Tomitella gaofuii: one gene and its partner. The protein of the gene in region 1 interacts with the protein of each later gene in a pairwise test. Links are inferred from orthologs where the notes say so. Each region holds a gene or a part of one and is shown in the gene's direction. Other genes may lie near its edges.

The links.
Region 2: the proteins of rlmN (region 1) and ftsZ interact in binary tests that used the Escherichia coli proteins (3 or more experiments, as listed by UniProt). The link is inferred for Tomitella gaofuii from one-to-one orthologs.

The regions. Positions count from the first base shown.
Region 1 is NZ_CP059900.1:2,652,331-2,664,218, reverse strand. What follows is about bases 3,937-6,926. They hold rlmN (dual-specificity RNA methyltransferase RlmN), read left to right. Parts: upstream 3,937-4,822; coding sequence 4,823-6,031; downstream 6,032-6,926. Other genes in these bases: dxr (1-deoxy-D-xylulose-5-phosphate reductoisomerase), read left to right, coding at 6,529-6,926; H4F70_RS20620 (DUF2631 domain-containing protein), read right to left, coding at 6,096-6,374; H4F70_RS12355 (LapA family protein), read right to left, coding at 4,284-4,706; H4F70_RS12360 (phosphatidate cytidylyltransferase), read left to right, coding at 3,937-4,270. In the rest of the region: rpsB (30S ribosomal protein S2), read left to right, coding at 34-903; tsf (translation elongation factor Ts), read left to right, coding at 954-1,778; pyrH (UMP kinase), read left to right, coding at 1,914-2,633; frr (ribosome recycling factor), read left to right, coding at 2,753-3,310; more of H4F70_RS12360, read left to right, coding at 3,371-3,936; more of dxr, read left to right, coding at 6,927-7,686; H4F70_RS12335 (M50 family metallopeptidase), read left to right, coding at 7,693-8,904; ispG (flavodoxin-dependent (E)-4-hydroxy-3-methylbut-2-enyl-diphosphate synthase), read left to right, coding at 9,064-10,236; H4F70_RS12325 (GNAT family N-acetyltransferase), read left to right, coding at 10,368-11,204; H4F70_RS12320 (penicillin-binding transpeptidase domain-containing protein), read left to right, coding at 11,259-11,888.
Region 2 is NZ_CP059900.1:2,922,361-2,930,216, reverse strand. What follows is about bases 90-2,966. They hold ftsZ (cell division protein FtsZ), read left to right. Parts: upstream 90-842; coding sequence 843-2,090; downstream 2,091-2,966. Other genes in these bases: H4F70_RS13530 (YggS family pyridoxal phosphate-dependent enzyme), read left to right, coding at 2,866-2,966; pgeF (peptidoglycan editing factor PgeF), read left to right, coding at 2,132-2,869; H4F70_RS13545 (cell division protein FtsQ/DivIB), read left to right, coding at 90-592. In the rest of the region: more of H4F70_RS13545, read left to right, coding at 1-89; more of H4F70_RS13530, read left to right, coding at 2,967-3,624; H4F70_RS13525 (cell division protein SepF), read left to right, coding at 3,728-4,348; H4F70_RS13520 (YggT family protein), read left to right, coding at 4,494-4,784; DivIVA-like cell division protein Wag31, read left to right, coding at 4,895-5,788; H4F70_RS13510 (hypothetical protein), read left to right, coding at 5,859-6,125; ileS (isoleucine--tRNA ligase), read left to right, coding at 6,529-7,856. UniProt on the Escherichia coli protein: Essential cell division protein that forms a contractile ring structure (Z ring) at the future cell division site. The regulation of the ring assembly controls the timing and the location of cell division.

The DNA.
Region 1 (11,888 bases):
CGCGGCAACCGTGAACAAAGGAATGGCATCACCATGGCCGTAGTGACTATGAGGCAGCTGCTCGACAGCGGCGCCCACTTCGGGCACCAGACCCGCCGGTGGAACCCCAAGATGCGTCGGTTCATCTTCACCGACCGCAACGGCATCTACATCATCGACCTGCAGCAGACGCTGACGTACATCGACAAGGCGTACGAGTTCGTCAAGGAGACCGTCGCCCACGGCGGCACCATCCTGTTCGTCGGCACCAAGAAGCAGGCGCAGGAGTCCATCGCCGCGGAGGCCACCCGCGTCGGCATGCCGTACGTCAACCAGCGTTGGCTCGGCGGCATGCTCACCAACTTCCAGACGGTGCACCGTCGCCTCCAGCGCCTCAAGGAGCTCGAGACGATGGAGCAGACCGGCGGCTTCGAGGGGCGCACCAAGAAGGAAATCCTCATGCTCACGCGTGAGAAGAACAAGCTCGAGCGCACGCTCGGCGGCATCCGCGACATGGCGAAGATCCCGTCCGCCGTGTGGATCGTGGACACCAACAAGGAGCACCTCGCGGTCTCCGAGGCGCGCAAGCTCAACATCCCGGTCGTCGCCATCCTCGACACCAACTGCGATCCGGACCTGGTCGACTACCCTATCCCGGGCAACGACGACGCCATCCGCAGCGCCGCGCTGCTGACCAAGGTCGTCGCCACGGCCGCGGCCGATGGCGTGCAGTCGCGCGCCGCCCGCAATGCCGGCGACGACAAGCCGGAGGCCGCAGCCGGCGAGCCGCTGCCGGAGTGGGAGCAGGAGCTGCTCTCCGGTGATGCAGAGAAGGCTCCCGCCGCCGAGGAGTCCGCTCCCGCCGCCGAGGCCGGCAAGCCCGCCGAAGAGGCGGCGCAGGCCCCGGCCGACGCCCAGCAGTAGAGACCCGCACGGCCCGGCCGAGGGCCCAATCACCGAGGAGGCTCGCCTCGATGGCGAACTACACCGCCGCTGACGTCAAGCGGCTCCGGGAGCTCACCGGCTCCGGAATGATGGACTGCAAGAAGGCTCTGGAGGAGAACGGCGGCGACTTCGACAAGGCCGTCGAGTTCCTGCGCATCAAGGGCGCCAAGGACGTGGGCAAGCGTGCCGAGCGCGCCACGGCCGAGGGGCTCGTCGCCGAAAAGGGCGGCGTGCTGATCGAGCTCAACAGCGAGACCGACTTCGTCGCCAAGAACGAGCAGTTCCAGGAGCTGGCGGACAAGATCGTCGCTGCCGCTGCGGAGGCGCGTCCGGCCGACGTCGCCGCCCTCGAGGCGCTGCCGCTGGACGGCAGCACCGTCGGCGAGGTCGTCCAGGCCATGTCGGCCAAGCTGGGCGAGAAGCTCGAGCTGCGCCGCGTCGCCTCCCTGGACGGGCAGGTGGCCGTGTACATGCACCGCCGCAGCACCGACCTGCCGCCGGCTGTGGGTGTCGTCGTGCAATACACCGGCGAGGGCGATGCCGCGGCGGAGGCCGCGCGCGGTGCCGCGATGCAGGTGGCGGCCATGAAGGCCAAGTACACCTCCCGTGACGAGGTGCCCGAGGAGACCGTCGCCAAGGAGCGTCGGATCGCCGAGGAGACGGCCCGCGAGGAGGGCAAGCCCGAGCAGGCGATGCCCAAGATCATCGAGGGCCGGGTGAACGGGTTCTTCAAGGACGTCGTGCTGCTCGAGCAGCCGTCCGTGTCGGACTCGAAGAAGACCGTCAAGGCCGTGCTCGCGGAGTCGGGCGCGGAGGTCACGGCCTTCCACCGCTTCGAGGTGGGGCAGGCCTGATCGGCTGGGGCCGATGACGATGCGCCGGCGGGACCGTCCCGGGCCCAAGTGGCCCGTGGACGGTCCCGTCCCGGCGTATCCGGTGGGATTGCGCATTCGAAGGTCCGTGGGGCCGGGAAGAAGTCAGGACTGAGCATGGCGAACAACCCCAACGGCTACCGCCGCGTGCTTCTCAAGCTCGGCGGCGAGATGTTCGGCGGCGGGCGCGTGGGCCTGGACCCCGATGTGGTCGAGGCCGTGGCCACGCAGATCGCCGAGATCGTGCGCGACGGCGTGCAGGTGGCCGTGGTGATCGGCGGCGGCAACTTCTTCCGCGGCGCCGAGCTGCAGCAGCGCGGTCTCGAACGGTCGCGCTCGGACTACATGGGCATGCTCGGCACGGTGATGAACTCGCTCGCCCTGCAGGATTTCCTGGAGAAGCGGGGCATCGACACCCGCGTGCAGACCGGCATCACGATGGGGCAGGTGGCCGAGCCGTATATCCCACGCCGGGCCGTCCGCCACCTGGAGAAAGGGCGGGTCGTGATCTTCGGCGCCGGCATGGGGATGCCCTACTTCTCCACCGACACCACCGCTGCGCAGCGTGCGCTCGAGGTGGGCGCGGAGGTGGTGATGCTGGCCAAGTCCGTCGACGGGGTGTACTCGGCGGACCCGCGTCAGGACCCCGACGCGACGATGTACGACGAGATCACCCACGAGGAGGCGCTCGTGCGCGGCCTCAAGGTCGCGGATGCGACGGCGTTCAGCCTGTGCATGGACAACGCCATGCCGCTGCTGGTGTTCAATCTCCTGACGGAAGGCAATATCGCGCGGGCCGTGTCAGGTGAGAAGATCGGTACATTGGTGCGTTCGTGACCGCCGATACCCCCGGCATGGCCGGGGCGCGATAGTTTTGCCGGACGGACACCGTAGGCCGGCGCAGTGACAGTGCCGGCCGGCGCCCGGCGCAGACCCATAACCGACGGAGGAATGCCGTGATCGACGAAACTCTCTTCGAGGCCGAGGAGAAGATGGAGAAGGCGATCGAGGTCGCCCGGGATGATCTCGGCTCCATCCGCACCGGCCGGGCGAACCCCGGCATGTTCTCCCGGGTCGTCGTCGAATACTACGGAAGCCCGACCCCGATCACCCAGGTCGCCAGCATCTCGGTGCCGGAGCCGCGCATGGTCGTCATCAAGCCGTACGAGGTGTCGATGCTCGGCACGATCGAGACGGCCATCCGCAACTCGGACCTGGGCGTGAACCCCACCGACGACGGCACGATCATCCGGGTGTCGGTTCCCCAGCTCACCGAGGAGCGCCGTCGCGAGTTCGTCAAGCAGGCCAAGGCCAAGGCCGAGGAGGCCCGGGTGGCGGTGCGCAACGTGCGCCGCAAGGCGATGGACGAGCTCAACCGGATCCAGAAGGACGGCGACGCCGGCGAGGACGATGTCACCCGCGCCGAGAAGGAACTCGACAAGACGACGGGCCGGTACGTCGGCCAGATCGACGAGATGGTCAAGAACAAGGAATCCGAACTTCTGGAGGTCTGACCGGCGCGGGCGCCGGGCGGTCCCGCCGTCGGTGCGCCGTGCGCGGGGCGGTTCGACGACATGCGTGACTACCAGACCACACCAGGAGGCCCAGTGACGGCAGGCGGCGAAGCCACCCAGCAGCAGCCGGACAAGCCGCCGTCGAAGGCGGGGCGCAATCTGCCCGCGGCGATCGGCGTCGGGGTCGCGCTCGGCGCGCTCGTCATCTGCGTGCTGCTGTTCGCGCCCACCGCCTGGGTGGCCGTCGTCGCCGTCGCCGCCGCGATCGCCACCTGGGAGGTGTGCGCACGGCTGCGCCAGGGCGGAATAGACGTGCCGCTGGTGCCGCTGCTGATCGGCGGCCAGGCGATGATCTGGTTGACCTGGCCGTACGGCGCGTCCGCGACGTTCGGCGCATTCGCCGTGACCGTGCTGGTCATCATGATCTGGCGGCTGGTGAGCGCCGGCCTGGACGCGACCCCCCGGAACTACACGCGCGACATGGCCGTCGGCGTCTTCGTCGCCGCCTGGATACCGCTGTTCGCGTCGATCGGCGCGCTGCTGGTGCTCGACGGCGACAACGGCGCCGGCAAGGTGTTCTGCCTGATGATCGGCGTGGTGTGCTCCGATGTGGGCGGATACGCCGCCGGAGTCCTGCTGGGCAAGCATCCGATGGTCCCGGCGATCAGCCCCAAGAAGTCGTGGGAGGGGCTGGGCGGATCGCTGCTCTTCGGCGTCGTCGGGGGCGTGCTCACCGTGACGTTGATCCTGGGCGAGGCCTGGTGGGTCGGGGCGATCCTCGGGGCCGTCATCGTGGTGACGTCGACGCTCGGCGACTTGGTGGAATCGCAGTTCAAGCGGGACCTGGGCATCAAGGACATGGGTGCGCTGCTGCCCGGACACGGCGGGATCATGGACCGGCTCGATTCGGCGCTGCCGTCGGCGGTCGCCGTGTGGGTGGTGCTGGGACTCGCGTTCTGATCGTCGGTGGCGTCTAGCGCTGTTTGCGCGCCGCCCGGCGCATCTGGAGCATCCGCGCGGCGCCGATCAGTGCGGTGATGAGCGCCCCGCCGATCGCGGCGAGCAGGATCGTCACCCCCAGTGGCAGCGAGAACTCCCACCCGAAGATCTGCACCGGGGTGGAGTCGGAGTTCTGGATGATGAAGACGAGCAGGAAGATCAGGATGATCGCGCCGACGATCCACGCCGACCAGGCGCGGGCGGTGCGCGAATTCTTCGCCAGGTCGACGCGCTTGCGTCCCTGCTTGGTCGAACCCGACGCGGTGGTGGCGGCGGTCGCGCTTGCGCCTGCGGGGCTCGTGTGCGCCGCGGACGGCGTGGCGTCGGCGCCGGCGGGGGGAGTGTCGGTACCCGTCGACGGCGTGGGCGGTGTGCCGTACTGGTCGTCGGTGCTCATGCCCCGATGATCCCCCACAGCGGCACCGCGCGCACGGTTCTCGGCGCACCGGGCGGGTCGGGCGTCAGACGGGGCGGGGCGGCGATTCCGCCGGCGATCTGGGACAATCGGTGATCATGGCCGGTCGTACGCAGCATCCATCCACGCAGGACGCGCAGTCCGCCGCCCCGGGGCCGGCGGAGCCGACGACGGACAGTCCCGGAGCGGCGGGCGCCAGCACGCCCGTCCGCCTGGTGTTCTCGGCGCCGCGGCGCGGGCTTCCGCCGACGCACCTGGCGGATCTGGACGCAGAGGGTCGCCGGGCGGCGATGGGGGAGCTGGGTCTGCCGAAGTTCCGTGCGGATCAGGTGGCCCGCCAATACTACGGTCGGCTCGTCGCGGACCCGGCCGAGATGACGGATCTGCCGGCGGCGATGCGCGAATCGGTGTCGGAGGCCCTGTTCCCGCCGCTGCTCACCGCGGTGCGGCACATCGCCTGCGACGACGGCACCACGCGCAAGACCCTGTGGCGGGCGGGCGACGGCACCCTGCTCGAGAGCGTGCTGATGCGGTACCCGGACCGCGCGACGCTGTGCATCTCCAGCCAGGCTGGGTGCGGGATGGCCTGCCCGTTCTGCGCGACGGGGCAGGGCGGCCTCGACCGGAACCTGTCCACGGCGGAGATCGTCGATCAGGTCCGTGCGGCCGCGGCGGCGATGCGCGACGGCGAGGTGCACGGCGGTCCGGGCAGGCTCTCGAACATCGTGTTCATGGGCATGGGGGAGCCGCTGGCCAACTACAAGCGGGTGGTGGCCGCGGTCCGGCGGATCACCGACCCCGCGCCGGACGGCTTCGGGCTGTCGCAACGGTCGGTGACGGTGTCGACGGTGGGGCTGGCCCCGGCGATCCGCAAGCTCGCGGACGAGGGCCTGTCGGTGACGCTGGCCGTGTCCCTGCACACCCCGGACGACGAGCTGCGCGACACCCTCGTCCCGGTAAACAATCGGTGGTCGGTGGCGGAGGTGCTCGACGCGGCCCGGTACTACGCGGACCGCACCGGACGCCGTGTGTCCATCGAGTACGCGCTGATCCGCGACGTCAACGACCAGCCGTGGCGCGCAGATCTGCTGGGCAAGAAGCTCCGCGCCGCGCTCGGGTCGCTCGTGCACGTGAACCTCATCCCGCTTAACCCCACTCCGGGCAGCGAATGGGACGCGGCCCCCAAACCGGTCGAGCGCGAGTTCGTGCGGCGGGTGCGTGCGGCGGGTGTCTCTTGCACTGTGCGCGACACGCGCGGCCAGGAGATCGCGGCCGCGTGCGGCCAGCTCGCCGCGACGGAGAGGTAGAGCAGAAGAGACAGGACCGGCCCCGGATGCTCCGGGGCCGGTCCTGCACGGTGTCAGAGACCGGTCAGCGGTTCCAGCGGTTGTGCCGCGTGTAGATGTCGATCAGCAGGAAACCGACGACCACCGCAGCGGAGACGCACAGGTAGATGATGGCCGTCGCCGTCTCGATGTTGTTGAAGATCATCAGGAGCAGGAACAGCGCGAAGAACCAGCCGGCGATACGGAAGGTCTTGGTGGCCTGGCCGTGCCAGCCCCAGCCGACCGACGGCTCGTCCGCGGGGTCGATGCGGGATTCCTCGATGGCCTTCTCGAGGGAGGGATGCACCTGCTGCTGTGTGGCCACGGCCGAACCTCCTGGTGTCACTGTGTCGGCCCCAATCCTGGCACATTCCGGGGCCGGATACGACACGGGGTCGTAAACAGCGGGGCCGGCCTGCGGGGAGTGTGCGCCGGGCCCGGAGGTGGCCGCGGGTCGGGGCGTCGGGAACAATGGTGCGGTGACGAGAACGCGTGTACTGCTCCTGGGGAGCACCGGTTCCATCGGCACCCAGGCACTTCAGGTGATCTCCGCGGCCGCGGAACGGCTCGAGGTGGTGGGCCTCGCCGCCGGCGGCGCCGACGTCGAGCTGCTGGCCCGGCAGATCCGCGCCACCGGGGCGCGCGAGGTGGCCGTGGCCGACCCCGCAGCGGCGGCCCGCCTGGCCGATGTCGTGGGCTTCCCCGTCCGGTCGGGTCCGTCGGCGGCGGAGGATCTGGTGCGCTCCGTGGAGGCCGACGTGGTTCTCAACGGCCTCGTCGGTTCGCTGGGGCTGCGGCCCACGCTCGCGGCCCTGGAGACGGGTGCGCGCCTGGCGCTGGCGAACAAGGAGTCGCTCATCGCCGGCGGCCCGCTGGTGCTGGCCGCCGCGGCGGTGGGGCAGATCGTGCCGGTCGATTCCGAGCATTCCGCGTTGGCGCAGTGCCTGCGTGCGGGCCGCGCGGACGAGGTGGCGGCCCTGGTGCTCACGGCGTCGGGCGGCCCCTTCCGCGGCTGGACGGCGGAGCAGCTGGCGGACGTCACACCCGAGCAGGCCGGGGCGCACCCCACGTGGTCGATGGGCCCGATGAACACCCTCAATTCTGCGACGATGGTCAACAAGGGCCTCGAGCTGCTCGAGGCCCACATGCTCTTCGGCGTGCCCTACGACCGGATCGCGGTCACCGTGCACCCGCAGTCGGTGGTGCACTCGATGGTGACCTTCCACGACGGCTCGACGATTGCGCAGGCCTGCCCGCCGGACATGCGCCTGCCGATCGCATTGGCGCTGGGCTGGCCCGAGCGCATCGCCGGCGCGGCGCGGGCGTGCGACTTCACCGTCGCGTCCACCTGGGAGTTCGAGCCGCTCGACGCCGCGGTGTTCCCCGCGGTGGAGTTGGCGCGCAGCGCGGGCATGGCGGGCGGGTGCATGCCGGCCGTGTTCAACGCGGCCAACGAGGAGGCCGCCACGGCGTTCCTGGCCGGCCGCATACGGTTCCCGCGGATCGTGGGCACGGTGGCCGAGGTGCTCGCGGAGGGCGACCGGTGGGCGGCCGATCCGGCCGGCGTCGACGAGGTGCTGGCCGCGGAGCAGTGGGCGCGTGGGCGCGCCGCCGCGCTGGTCGGGCAGGAGGGCTGACGGGCAGTGGATTTCGTACTGGGCGTGATCCTGTTCGCCTTCGGCATCGGCGTCTCGATCGCGCTGCACGAGTTCGGGCATCTCGGCGCGGCCAAGTTGTTCGGGATGAAGGTCCGCCGCTACTTCATCGGCTTCGGCCCCAAGGTGTTCTCCTTCCGCAGGGGGGAGACGGAGTACGGGCTCAAGGCGGTGCCGGCGGGCGGGTTCTGCGACATCGCAGGCATGACGGCGATGGACGAGCTCGCGCCCGACGAGGCGGACCGGGCCATGTTCCGCTTCCCGGCGTGGAAGCGGATCGTCGTGATGCTCGCCGGCGTGGTGATGAACATCCTCATCGGCCTCGTACTCATCTACGGGCTGGCGCTGGGCTCGGGGCTGCCGCAGATCGACGCCCCGCAGACGAAGCTGGGCACGTTGTCGTGCTCGTCGCCGGAGCAGCGGGCCGACGGCACCCTGGTGCCTTGCACGGGCACCGGGCCGGCGCAGCAGGCCGGGCTCGAATCCGGCGATGTCGTGAAGAAGATCGACGGCACCGCCGTGGAGACCTGGCCGGACCTCGTCGCCGCCGTGCGGGACAGCTCCGGCACGGTGCCGTTCGTCGTCGAGCGCAGCGGCGAGACGCTGACGATCCCCGTGCAGGTCGAGCAGGTGCAGCGGCAGGTCACCGACCCCGCGACCGGCGCGCAGCGCAGCGAGACCGTCGGTGCGATCGGCGCCGGGCGGTCGGTGGCGGGGCTGGAGCACTTCAACGCGCTCACCGCGGTGCCCGGGTCGCTCGAGTTCACCGGCGAGATCGCCGTGCTCAGTTGGAACGCGCTGCTGGACTTCCCCTCGCGCGTGCCCAACCTGGTCGAGTCGATCTTCGGCGGGCACCGCAGCGACGAGACCCCGATGAGCGTCGTCGGGGCGAGCAGGCTCGGCGGCGAGTTCGTCGAACGTGATATGTGGCAGGCTTTCGTCTTTCTGCTGGCGCAGCTGAACTTCTTCCTCGCGCTGCTCAACGTGCTGCCGCTGCTGCCGTTCGACGGCGGCCACATCGCCGTGGTCATCTACGAGAAGATCCGCGACGCCGTGCGCAGGATGCGGGGCAAGGCGGCGGGCGCTCCGGTCGACTACATGAAGCTCATGCCCGTCACCCTGGCGATAGCGGTGGTGCTCGGCGGGTTCATGCTGTTGACGGTGACGGCGGACATCGTCAACCCGATCCGGGTGTTCTGAGCGGCCCGCACCCTGCGGCGCCGAGCGTGCCGCGGGACGTGGCGAACGTCACCATCACGGGCGACCGTGGAGCCGGCGGCCGCAGTGGAGGACAATCGGAGCAGAGCCCCGGCGGATCAAGCCGGAGCGCAGGTGCTCACCTTCGAGAGGATGATAGTTGTGACGAGCCCCGTGGGTCTCGGAATGCCGACCGGGCCGGCCGCGGTCCTGGCTCCGCGCCGCAAGACGCGCCAGCTGCACGTGGGCAGCGTGGGCGTGGGCAGCGACTTCCCGGTGTCCGTGCAGTCGATGACCACCACCAAGACGCACGAGGTCAACACCACGTTGCAGCAGATCGCCCAGCTGACGGCGTCGGGGTGCGACATCGTCCGGGTGGCGTGCCCGCGGCAGGAGGACGCGGACGCGCTCGAGGCGATCGCCCGCAAGAGCCAGATCCCGGTCATCGCCGACATCCACTTCCAGCCGCGCTACATCTTCGCCGCCATCGACGCCGGGTGCGCGGCGGTCCGCGTCAACCCCGGCAACATCAAGGAGTTCGACGGCCGCGTCGGCGAGGTGGCGCGGGCGGCGGGGGACGCCGGCGTCCCCATCCGCATCGGTGTCAACGCGGGGTCGCTGGACCCGCGTCTGCTCAAGAAGTACGGCAAGGCGACGCCGGAGGCGCTGGTGGAATCGGCGCTGTGGGAGGCCGGGCTGTTCGCCGAGCACGGCTTCCACGACATCAAGATCTCGGTCAAGCACAACGACCCGGTGGTGATGGTCGAGGCCTACCGGCAGTTGGCCGAGCAGTGCGACTACCCGCTGCACCTGGGCGTCACCGAGGCGGGCCCGGCGTTCCAGGGCACCATCAAGTCGGCAGTCGCCTTCGGCGCCCTGCTGTCGCAGGGGATCGGCGACACGATCCGGGTGTCGTTGTCCGCCCCGCCGGTCGAAGAGGTCAAGGTGGGCACGCAGATCCTGCAGTCGCTGGGCCTGCGCCCCCGCAAGCTCGAGATCGTCTCGTGCCCGTCCTGCGGGCGCGCGCAGGTGGACGTCTACAAGCTCGCCGACGAGGTCACGGCGGGCCTGGAAGGCATGGAGGTGCCGCTGCGCGTCGCCGTGATGGGGTGCGTCGTCAACGGCCCCGGCGAGGCGCGCGAGGCCGACCTGGGCGTGGCGTCCGGCAACGGCAAGGGCCAGATCTTCGTCAAGGGCAAGGTGATCAAGACGGTGCCGGAGGCGCAGATCGTCGAGACGCTCATCGAGGAGGCCATGCGCATCGCCGAGGAGATGGGCGACGGCGCTGAGGACGGCACAGCGGCGGGCACCGGACCGTCGGTCACGGTGTCCTGAGCGCACCGCGTCGCCTTACCGCGACGTCAGGGCGGGGTTTGCGGGCGGATCGACTCCGCGCGTGGCAATGTTGACAGGACGGGGCCGTCCGAACGGACGGGCGGCCCGCACGCGAGCGGCGGAGTGGGCCGGTGCTGAAGCTGCTGGGGACCAGGGTGCTGGGGACGCGGGAACGTGATGCGGTCGTGCGCGCCCTCGGCGCGGACCCGGTGGCGGCATGCATGATCGCCGCGCGGGTGCAACAGCGTGGCCTCGGGCGCAGTGCCCTCGGCGGCGAGATGTGGACCCGGGGCGGCCCGGAGCGGGCACTGTGCTTCTCCGGCGGCAACCTCGTGCCGCTCGCCGGCACCCGCCACGATGTCGAGGCCTTCGCGGACCGGGCGCTGCGCGGGCCGCGCCTGTGCACCTCGCTGGTGGGGCGCAGCGAGCTGGCCATCCCCATGTGGGCGGTGCTCGAGCCGCGCTGGGGTCCTGCGCGCGAGGTCCGTTCCGACCAGCCGCTGCTCGCGCTCGACGGGGCCCCGGCGGTGATGCCGGACCCCGAGGTGCGGCGGGTGACGATGGACGACCTCGCGCCGTACCTGGAGGCCGCCGTCGCCATGTTCATCGAGGAGGTCGGCATCGACCCGCGGCTGCACGACGGCGGCCAGGGCTACCGGGAGCGCGTCGCCGCCACGATCCGCGCGGGCCGCGCCTGGGCGCGCATCGCCGACGGGCGGGTGCTGTTCAAGGCCGAGGTGGGCTCGTACTCGGACCGGGTGGGGCAGATCCAGGGCGTGTGGGTGCGGCCCGGCGAACGCGCGCGCGGACTGGGCACGCGGGGCACTGCGACGGTGTGCGCGGAGTTGCGTGCGGCCGGCCGCACGCCCAGCCTGTACGTCAACTCCTTCAACGCGCCCGCCCGGGCCTCCTACGCCCGGATCGGATTCCGACAGGTGGCGACGTTCGCGACGGTCCTCATCGACTGACGGCGCGCGGCGGCGGATCGGTGCGGCGCCGCGCGGCGACTTATCATTGCCGCGATGACTGTTCACCACTGCCGGACGGCCGGCCCCCGACGGGTGTTGCGTGTCCGGCTGGCCGGGGCGTGCGCCGCGTCCGTACTGGTACTGCTGGGGTCGGTGGCGTGCGCGGACGGTCCGGAGACGGCGGGCTCGGCGGCCCGGGACTTCGCGGCGGGCTTCGCGGACGACGACGTCGATCGTGCCGCGGCGCAGACCGACGCGCCCGACGACGCGCGCGCGGGACTCGCGGCGGCGTGGGACGGACTGCAGGCCGAGTCGATGACCGCCTCCATCGGGGCGGTGCGTACCGAGGGGGCGACGGCGCGGGCCGAATACACCTACGAGTGGACGCTGCCCCAGGGGCGGGTCTGGCGGTATACGGGCACGCTGCCCCTGGTGCGCACACAGGGCGACTGGGCGGTGCGGTGGACTCCCGCCGCCGTCAACCCGGGGCTGGGCGGCGATCAGACCATGTCGTTGCGCACCATCGCGGCGCCGCGCGCGCCGGTGATCGGGCACGACGGCGCGCCGGTGCTGGAACCGGGGATCAGCGTGCAGGTGCTGGTGTCCGCGACGGAGGCAGGCCGTGCGCTGGGGGCGACGGCGTCCGCGCTGGAACGCCTGCTCAAGCCCGCCGACCCGTCGGTG
Region 2 (7,856 bases), 270 kb from region 1 along the record:
GCTGTGGTTCACTCCGGCGATGTCGGTGCGGACGGTCGAGGTGACGGGGCTGGACCGGTTGACCGAGCCCGAGGTCGTCTCCGCACTCGCGGTGCCGGCGGGAACCCCGCTGATGCAGGTGGACACCTCCGCCGCCGCGCACCGGGTGGCCGGAATCGCGCGGGTCGCCCGGGTGAGCGTGCACCGGGAGTTCCCGTCCACGATCCGGGTCGATGTGACGGAACGGGTGCCGGTGGCGTTCCGCGACACCGGTGACGGGCCCCACCTGCTGGACCGTTCCGGGATCGACTTCGCGGCGGAACCACCGCCGCCGGGGCTGCCCAAGATCACCATGGCGGATCACGGAGACGCCGAGCTGCTCCGTTCGGTGCTGCAGGTGGTCGGCGGGCTGCCGCCGGAGCTGCGCGGGCAGATCACGTCGATCGACGTCGGTTCGCCGTCGGACATCTCCTTCGGGCTCGCCGACGGCCGCACGCTGGTGTGGGGGAGCGTGGAGCGCAGCGGGCTCAAGGCGCCTGTGGCGCTCGCGGTCCTGCAGCAGCCGGGGCAGACGGTCGACGTGTCGAGCCCCAATCTCCCCACCACCAAGTGAGCGTCGGGCGGTGCGCGGCGGCGGCGGGGGAGGCAAACTCCGTCGTGTTCGGCGCGCCTCCTGGCAACAGCGCGCGGCGATGCATAGCGTCTGCGCATAGTTCGGTACTTGACATAACTCTAACCCTTTGGTTGAGGTTGAGGGTTTTCGGGTCGGATGTGCGCCGCGCCGCGACGCGGCGGCCGCAGTCGCAGCACCGGACGCTTCGGGAAGACAGACGTAGATCGAGCAACATGGAAGGCGAGAGCACATGACGCCCCCGCACAATTACCTCGCCGTCATCAAGGTCGTCGGAATCGGCGGCGGTGGGGTCAACGCCGTCAACCGGATGATCGAGCAGGGACTGAAGGGGGTGGAGTTCATTGCCATCAACACCGATGCGCAGGCCCTGCTCATGAGCGATGCCGACGTCAAGCTCGACGTCGGTCGCGACTCCACGCGCGGACTCGGCGCCGGTGCCGACCCCGAGGTGGGGCGCAGGGCCGCAGAGGACGCCAAGGACGAGATCGAAGAGCTCCTCAAGGGGGCGGACATGGTCTTCGTCACCGCCGGTGAGGGCGGCGGCACCGGCACCGGCGGGGCCCCGGTCGTGGCGAGCATCGCGCGCAAGCTCGGCGCGCTCACCATCGGGGTCGTCACCCGGCCGTTCTCGTTCGAGGGCAAGCGCCGGGGCGGCCAGGCCGAGGCGGGCATCACGACCCTCCGCGAGTCGTGCGACACGCTCATCGTCATCCCCAACGACCGCCTGTTGCAGCTCGGCGACGCTGCGGTGAGCCTCATGGACGCGTTCCGCTCGGCCGACGAGGTCCTCCTCAACGGCGTCCAGGGCATCACCGACCTCATCACCACCCCGGGGCTGATCAACGTCGACTTCGCCGACGTCAAGTCGGTGATGTCCGGGGCCGGCAGCGCCCTGATGGGGATCGGCTCCTCGCGGGGGGAGGGGCGCTCGCTCAAGGCGGCGGAGTCCGCGATCAACTCGCCGCTGCTCGAGGCGTCGATGGACGGCGCGCACGGCGTGCTCATCTCCATCGCCGGCGGCAGCGACCTGGGGCTGTTCGAGATCAACGAGGCCGCCTCGCTGGTCCAGGAGTCGGCGCACATCGAGGCCAACATCATCTTCGGCACGGTGATCGACGATTCGCTGGGCGACGAGGTCCGGGTGACGGTCATCGCCGCGGGGTTCGACGGCGGTGCGCCGCAGAACAAGCAGATCGACGCCGGGGTCGAATCGCGCGGCCGCTCGACGATCGACGCGGGCCGCGCCGGCCAGATCGGGCAGTCGCGGGCCGGAGCCTCCGGCGACGCGTCCGACCGGCCGCAGCCGGTCACCTTCCCCGCTCCCGCGTCCTCCGGGGCCGCCGCTGAGTCGGCCCAGCGCGGCGGGGGGGTGCGCGGCGGTGCCGAGCGAGGCGGCGCCGAGCGAGGCGGCGCCGAGCGTGAGGTGATCGACGACCTCGACGACGACGTCGACGTCCCGCCGTTCATGCGGAGGTGAGGACAGTCACCGGAGCGGTGCACGCAGGCCCGCCGGCGCGCATGGTGTTCACCACGCGCGCCGGCGGAGTCTCGGATGCGCCCTACGACTCGTTCAATCTCGGCGACCATGTGGGAGACGATCCCGGCGCGGTCGCCGCCAACCGCGCGCGGCTGGCCGGCGCGCTGGGGCTCGCCCCGCCTCGGCTGGTGTGGATGGAACAGGTGCATTCGCGCAATGTCACCGTCGTGGACGGGCCTGTGGGCTGGGCAGTGGAGGTGACGGACGCGCTCGTCACGACCGAGCCGGACCTCGCGCTGGTGGTGCTCACGGCCGACTGCGTGCCCGTCCTGCTCGCGGACGAGGAGGCGGGCGTGATCGCGGCGGTGCACGCGGGCCGGATCGGCGCGCGCATCGGCATCGTCCCGCGTGCGATCGAGGCCATGGCCGGGCTGGGGGCGCGGCCGGAACGGATCGGCGCGCTGCTGGGTCCGGCGGCGTGCGGCGGCTGCTACGAGGTGCCGCCGCACATGCAGGCCGACGTGGAGGAGTATCTGCCCGGCAGCGCCTGCCGCACGCGCAAGGCCACGACGGGGCTGGACATCCGCGCCGGGGTCGCGCGGCAACTGGGCGCGGCGGGCGTGGAATCGGTCGTGGTGGACCCGCGCTGCACCATCGAGGACACGACGCTGTTCAGCCACCGGCGGGGCGCGCCCACCGGACGTCTCGCCGGAGTCGTCTGGCGGCCGTCGGCGGGGGGCCCGGCGACGGGGGGGTCGACCACGGGGGGACGGTCATGACCGCGCAGGCGGGCGGCGACCGCGCGGCCGAACTGGCCGGCGGTCTCGCCGCCGCCCGCGAGCGCATCGCGGGGGCGTGCGCCGCGGCCGGCCGCGCCCCGGGTTCGGTGACGCTGATCGCGGTGACGAAGCGCTTCCCGGCGTCGGACGCGGCGGCCCTCGCGCGGCTCGGCGCGGAGGACCTCGGCGAATCGCGGGAGCAGGAGGCCGGGCCCAAGGCGGAGGATTGCGCCCGGCTTCTGTCCGCCGCCGGCGGACCGAGCGCGCCGCCGCGCTGGCACATGGTGGGCCGGCTGCAGCGGAACAAGGCGCGGGCGGCGGCCCGTTGGGCGCACGCCGTCCATTCCGTGGATTCGCTCCGGCTCGCGCACGCCCTCGCGCGTGCGACGGCGTCGGCGCTGGACGCCGGCGAGCGGACCGCGCCGCTGGAGGTCTACCTGCAGGTGAGCCTCGACGGCGACCCGGCGCGCGGCGGCGTGTCCGCCGCCGACCTCGACGAGCTCGCGGATCAGGTGGAGGCGGCGGAATCCATGCGGCTCGCGGGGCTCATGGCGGTGGCGCCGCGGCAGGAGGAACCGGACGCGGCGTTCGCCCGGCTCGCCGGTGTCCGCGCGGCGTTCCTCCGGCGCCATCCGCAGGCCGGGGGCCTGTCCGCCGGGATGTCGGGCGACCTCGAATCGGCCATCGCACACGGATCGACCTGTGTGCGTGTCGGTACCGCGATCATGGGTGCGCGGCCGATAGTCTCGCCATGAACGGCGGGATCCACGGTCCTCCCGCCGGACCGCAGCACAACCCGTCCGCAGTGCACAGTCCACAGCCCAGCCACGATCCGCCGCAGCAAGGAAGGTCTATTCGATGAGCAGCCTGCAAAAGTTCAAGGCGTACTTCGGGATGGTGCCGCTCGAGGACTTCGATGACGACTACCTCGACGAGCCCGGGCCGCGCCGGGGGCTGGACGACGGTTACGACGAGTACGACCGGGAGTACGACGGCATGCGCGGCGACTACCCCGCCGGACCCCGCGGATACGAGGACGACCGCTACGCGCCGGGGCGTGGGCGGCTCGAGTCGGTCCCGCCGCGGGGCGGGAGCCGGCCCGCGCCGATGGCGGGGACCCGCGGCGCGCTGGCGATGGATGCGCGGCCGGAGCCGCGGGTGGAGCCGCGCCGTGCCGCTTCGCTGTTCGACGAGTCCGGGGGCATGGCGAAGATCACGACCCTCCGCCCCCGCGACTACAGCGAGGCCCGCACCATCGGCGAGCAGTTCCGCGACGGGGTGCCCGTCATCATGGACCTCGTCGAGATGAGCAACGCCGACGCGAAGCGCCTCGTCGACTTCGCGGCAGGCCTCGCCTTCGCCCTGCGTGGCTCGTTCGACAAGGTGGCTACGAAGGTGTTCCTTCTCTCACCCGCGGAGATCGACGTCTCCGCGGAAGACCGTCGCCGGCTGGTGGAGACGGGCTTCTACTCCAAGTGAGTCCCGCCGGCAGGAACCCCCGTCGCGTCCGCGCGGCGGGGGTTCCGCATGTCATGGCCCGGGGGCGTGCGCGGCGGGCGCGCCGGACGGTCGCGCCGGTCACCCGGCGTGGGGTGCGCCGCCGCTTTCGGGCAGAGTGATGGGCATGGCTGCGCTCGAGGTCGTCTACGTCCTTCTCTATATTTTCTGGTTCTGCCTCATCGGCCGCGTCATCGTGGAGTTCATCCGCTCGTTCGCGCGCGACTGGCACCCCAAGGGGATCCTCGTGGTGCTGCTCGAGGCGCTGTTCACGATCTCCGATCCGCCGGTGAAGCTGCTGCGCAAGCTGATCCCGCCGGTGCGCATGGGGCAGGTCCGACTGGACCTGTCGATCCTCGTGCTGATGCTGATCCTGTTCGTGCTCATCAGCGTCGTGGGGCGTTTCATGTACGCATGAGCGGTGTTCGTGATGCACGATCGTGACCTGATGTGACAGGATGGGCGGCAGTGAACTGCGATGGCCGGGTCTCTCTCGGCTGCCCATGTATGCGATAGGGGAACACTCCAATGCCGCTTACTCCGGCCGACGTCCACAATGTGGCGTTCAGCAAGCCGCCCATTGGCAAGCGTGGCTACAACGAGGACGAGGTAGACCAGTTCCTCGACCTCGTCGAGGCCGAGCTGGCCCGGCTCGTAGAGGAGAACTCGGACCTGTCGCAGCGGGTCTCCGAGCTCGAATCCGAGCTGGCCGACGCCGAGAAGAAGGCCTCGTCCGCCACCGGCGCGTCCGCCGCCGCCGCGACGGCGGCCCCGGCCGCCCAGACGCCCTCCCCGACGTCGACCCCCGCCTCGACGGGTGCTTCGTCGTCGGGTGTCACGGCAGACGTCAAGGAGCAGTCCTCGTCGGACAAGTCGGCCGGCGCCGCATCCGGTTCCTCGGTGGCGGCGGCCACCGAGGCCGCCCACGTGCAGGCTGCCAAGCTGTTGGCGCTCGCGCAGGAGACGGCGGACAGGCTCACCGGCGACGCCAAGTCGGAGTCGGACAAGACGCTCTCCGACGCGCGCAGCACGTCGGAGAAGCTCGTCTCGGACGCCCGCGCCAACTCGGAGAAGATGGTCACCGATGCGCGCACCAAGGCGGACTCCATGCTCGCCGAGGCCCGGCAGAAGTCCGAGGCGCTGCTGGCGGATGCGCGCACCCGCTCCGAGAACCAGCTCAAGCAGGCCCAGGACAAGGCCGCGGCGCTGCAGGCGGATGCGGAGAAGAAGCACACCGAGGTCATGGGCACCATCAACGAGCAGCGCACCAAGCTCGAAGGTGAGATCGAGTCGCTGCGCACCTATGAGCGCGAGTACCGGACACGCCTGAAGACCTACCTGGAGGGGCAGCTCGAGGAGCTGAACCAGCGCGGGTCCGCCGCACCGGTGGACAACTCGTCCGAGGTCCGCGACCGCAAGTAGTGACCGCCAGCAGCCGTACCCGCGCGCTGCGCCCGCCCGTCGTGCGCCGCCGGACACTCAGGAGGACCCGATGCTGATCGCAGCCCTGGTCGTGACCCTCGTCGGGTTCGTCCTGCTGGTCGTCGCGCTGGTGATCAGCTCGGTGGCCTTCGCCTGGGCGTGCATCGGCGTGTGCATCGTCGGATTCGTGCTGCTGGTGATCGACATCATCCGCGGGCGGCGCGGCGGTGACGGCACCGCGGCGGACGACGAGGCGCAGCAGGAACGCGGCGACGGGACCGGTGACGACGGCGATGAGGTGGCCGCCGGTCACGGCGCGCAGGACGAGGCCGACTAGAGTCGGCATGAGTGCGGTCCCCCCCATCGGGACCGCGGCGATGATCCGGCGATCACCGGGGAGCCTCCGGAAGAACAGCGGCACGCACGCCGGCCCGCACCGCGGGTCGGCGTCCGCCGCCCAGTAGACCCGGACGGGCGGGCCCGTCACAGCCCTCACGAGCGACCCTGCCCGCACGGCGCGGCCGGGTAAGCGGGGTGGTACCGCGGCGCAGGCGCGTCGTCCCCGTGCCGAGTCAAGGTGGCCCGCATCGCGGGCGCACGAGGAAACTGGCACGTAGGGAGCCTGAACAGTGACCGACCCCGCACACCCCGGATCCGGCGGCAGCAGTACCGTCGGCGCGGCCTACCCGCGTGTAGACCTCACCGGCGGCCACAGCAAGGGTTCCGCCGACTTCCCGGCGATGGAGGAGCGCGTGCTCGCGTTCTGGGCCGCGGACGGCACCTTCCAGGAGAGCATGCGCCGGCGCGCGGGCGCCGAGGAGTTCGTCTTCTACGACGGGCCCCCGTTCGCCAACGGCCTGCCGCACTACGGGCACCTGCTCACCGGGTACGTCAAGGACATCGTGCCCCGGTACCAGACCATGCGCGGCAAGCTCGTCGACCGGCGCTTCGGATGGGACACGCACGGCCTGCCCGCGGAGCTGGAGGCCGAGCGTCAACTGGGCATCACGGACAAGTCGCAGATCGACACCATGGGCATCGCGGCGTTCAACGAGGCGTGCCGGACCTCCGTGCTCAAGTACACCGACGAATGGCGCGAGTACGTCACCCGGCAGGCGCGCTGGGTCGACTTCGACCGCGACTACAAGACGCTCGACGTCACCTTCATGGAATCGGTGATCTGGGCGTTCAAGCAGCTCTACGACAAGGGGCTGGCCTACGAGGGCTACCGGGTGCTCCCGTACTGCTGGCGCGACGAGACGCCGCTGTCCAACCACGAGCTGCGGATGGACGACGACGTCTACAAGTCGCGCCAGGACCCGGCGATCACCGTGGGGTTCCGGGTCGACGGCAACGGCGCGGGCCCGTTCGAGCGGCTCGACGGGGCGCACCTGCTGGTGTGGACCACCACGCCGTGGACGTTGCCGTCCAACATGGCCGCCGCCGTGCACCCGGAGGTCCGCTACGTGCTCGTGGCGGGACCGGGCGGGCGGCGCGCCCTGCTGGCCGAAGCGCGCGTGGGCGCCTACGCCAAGGAACTGGGGGAGAGCCCGGAGGTGCTCGCGCACTTCACCGGCGAGGAGCTGCTGGGTCTGCGCTACGTGCCGCCGTTCCCGTACTTCGCCGGTGCCGAGAACGCCTTCCGGGTGCTCGCGGCCGACTACGTCACCACCGACGACGGCACCGGCATCGTGCACATCGCGCCCGCCTACGGCGAGGACGACAAGGTGGTCACCGACGCCGCCGGGATCACCCCGGTCACGCCGGTGGACGCGCGCGGCCGGTTCGACGAGCAGGTGCCCGACTACGCGGGCGAGCTGGTCTTCGACGCGAACCCGCGGATCATCCGCGACCTGAAGGACGCCTCGGGCCCGGTCGCGGCGGGCGGCGCCTGGCTGGTGCGGCACGAGACCTACGAGCACTCCTATCCGCATTGCTGGCGGTGCGGCAACCCGCTGATCTACCGCGCGGTGTCCTCCTGGTTCATCAAGGTCACCGAGTTCCGCGACCGCATGGTGGAGCTCAACGAACAGATCACCTGGTATCCGTCGCACATCGGCCGCGGGCA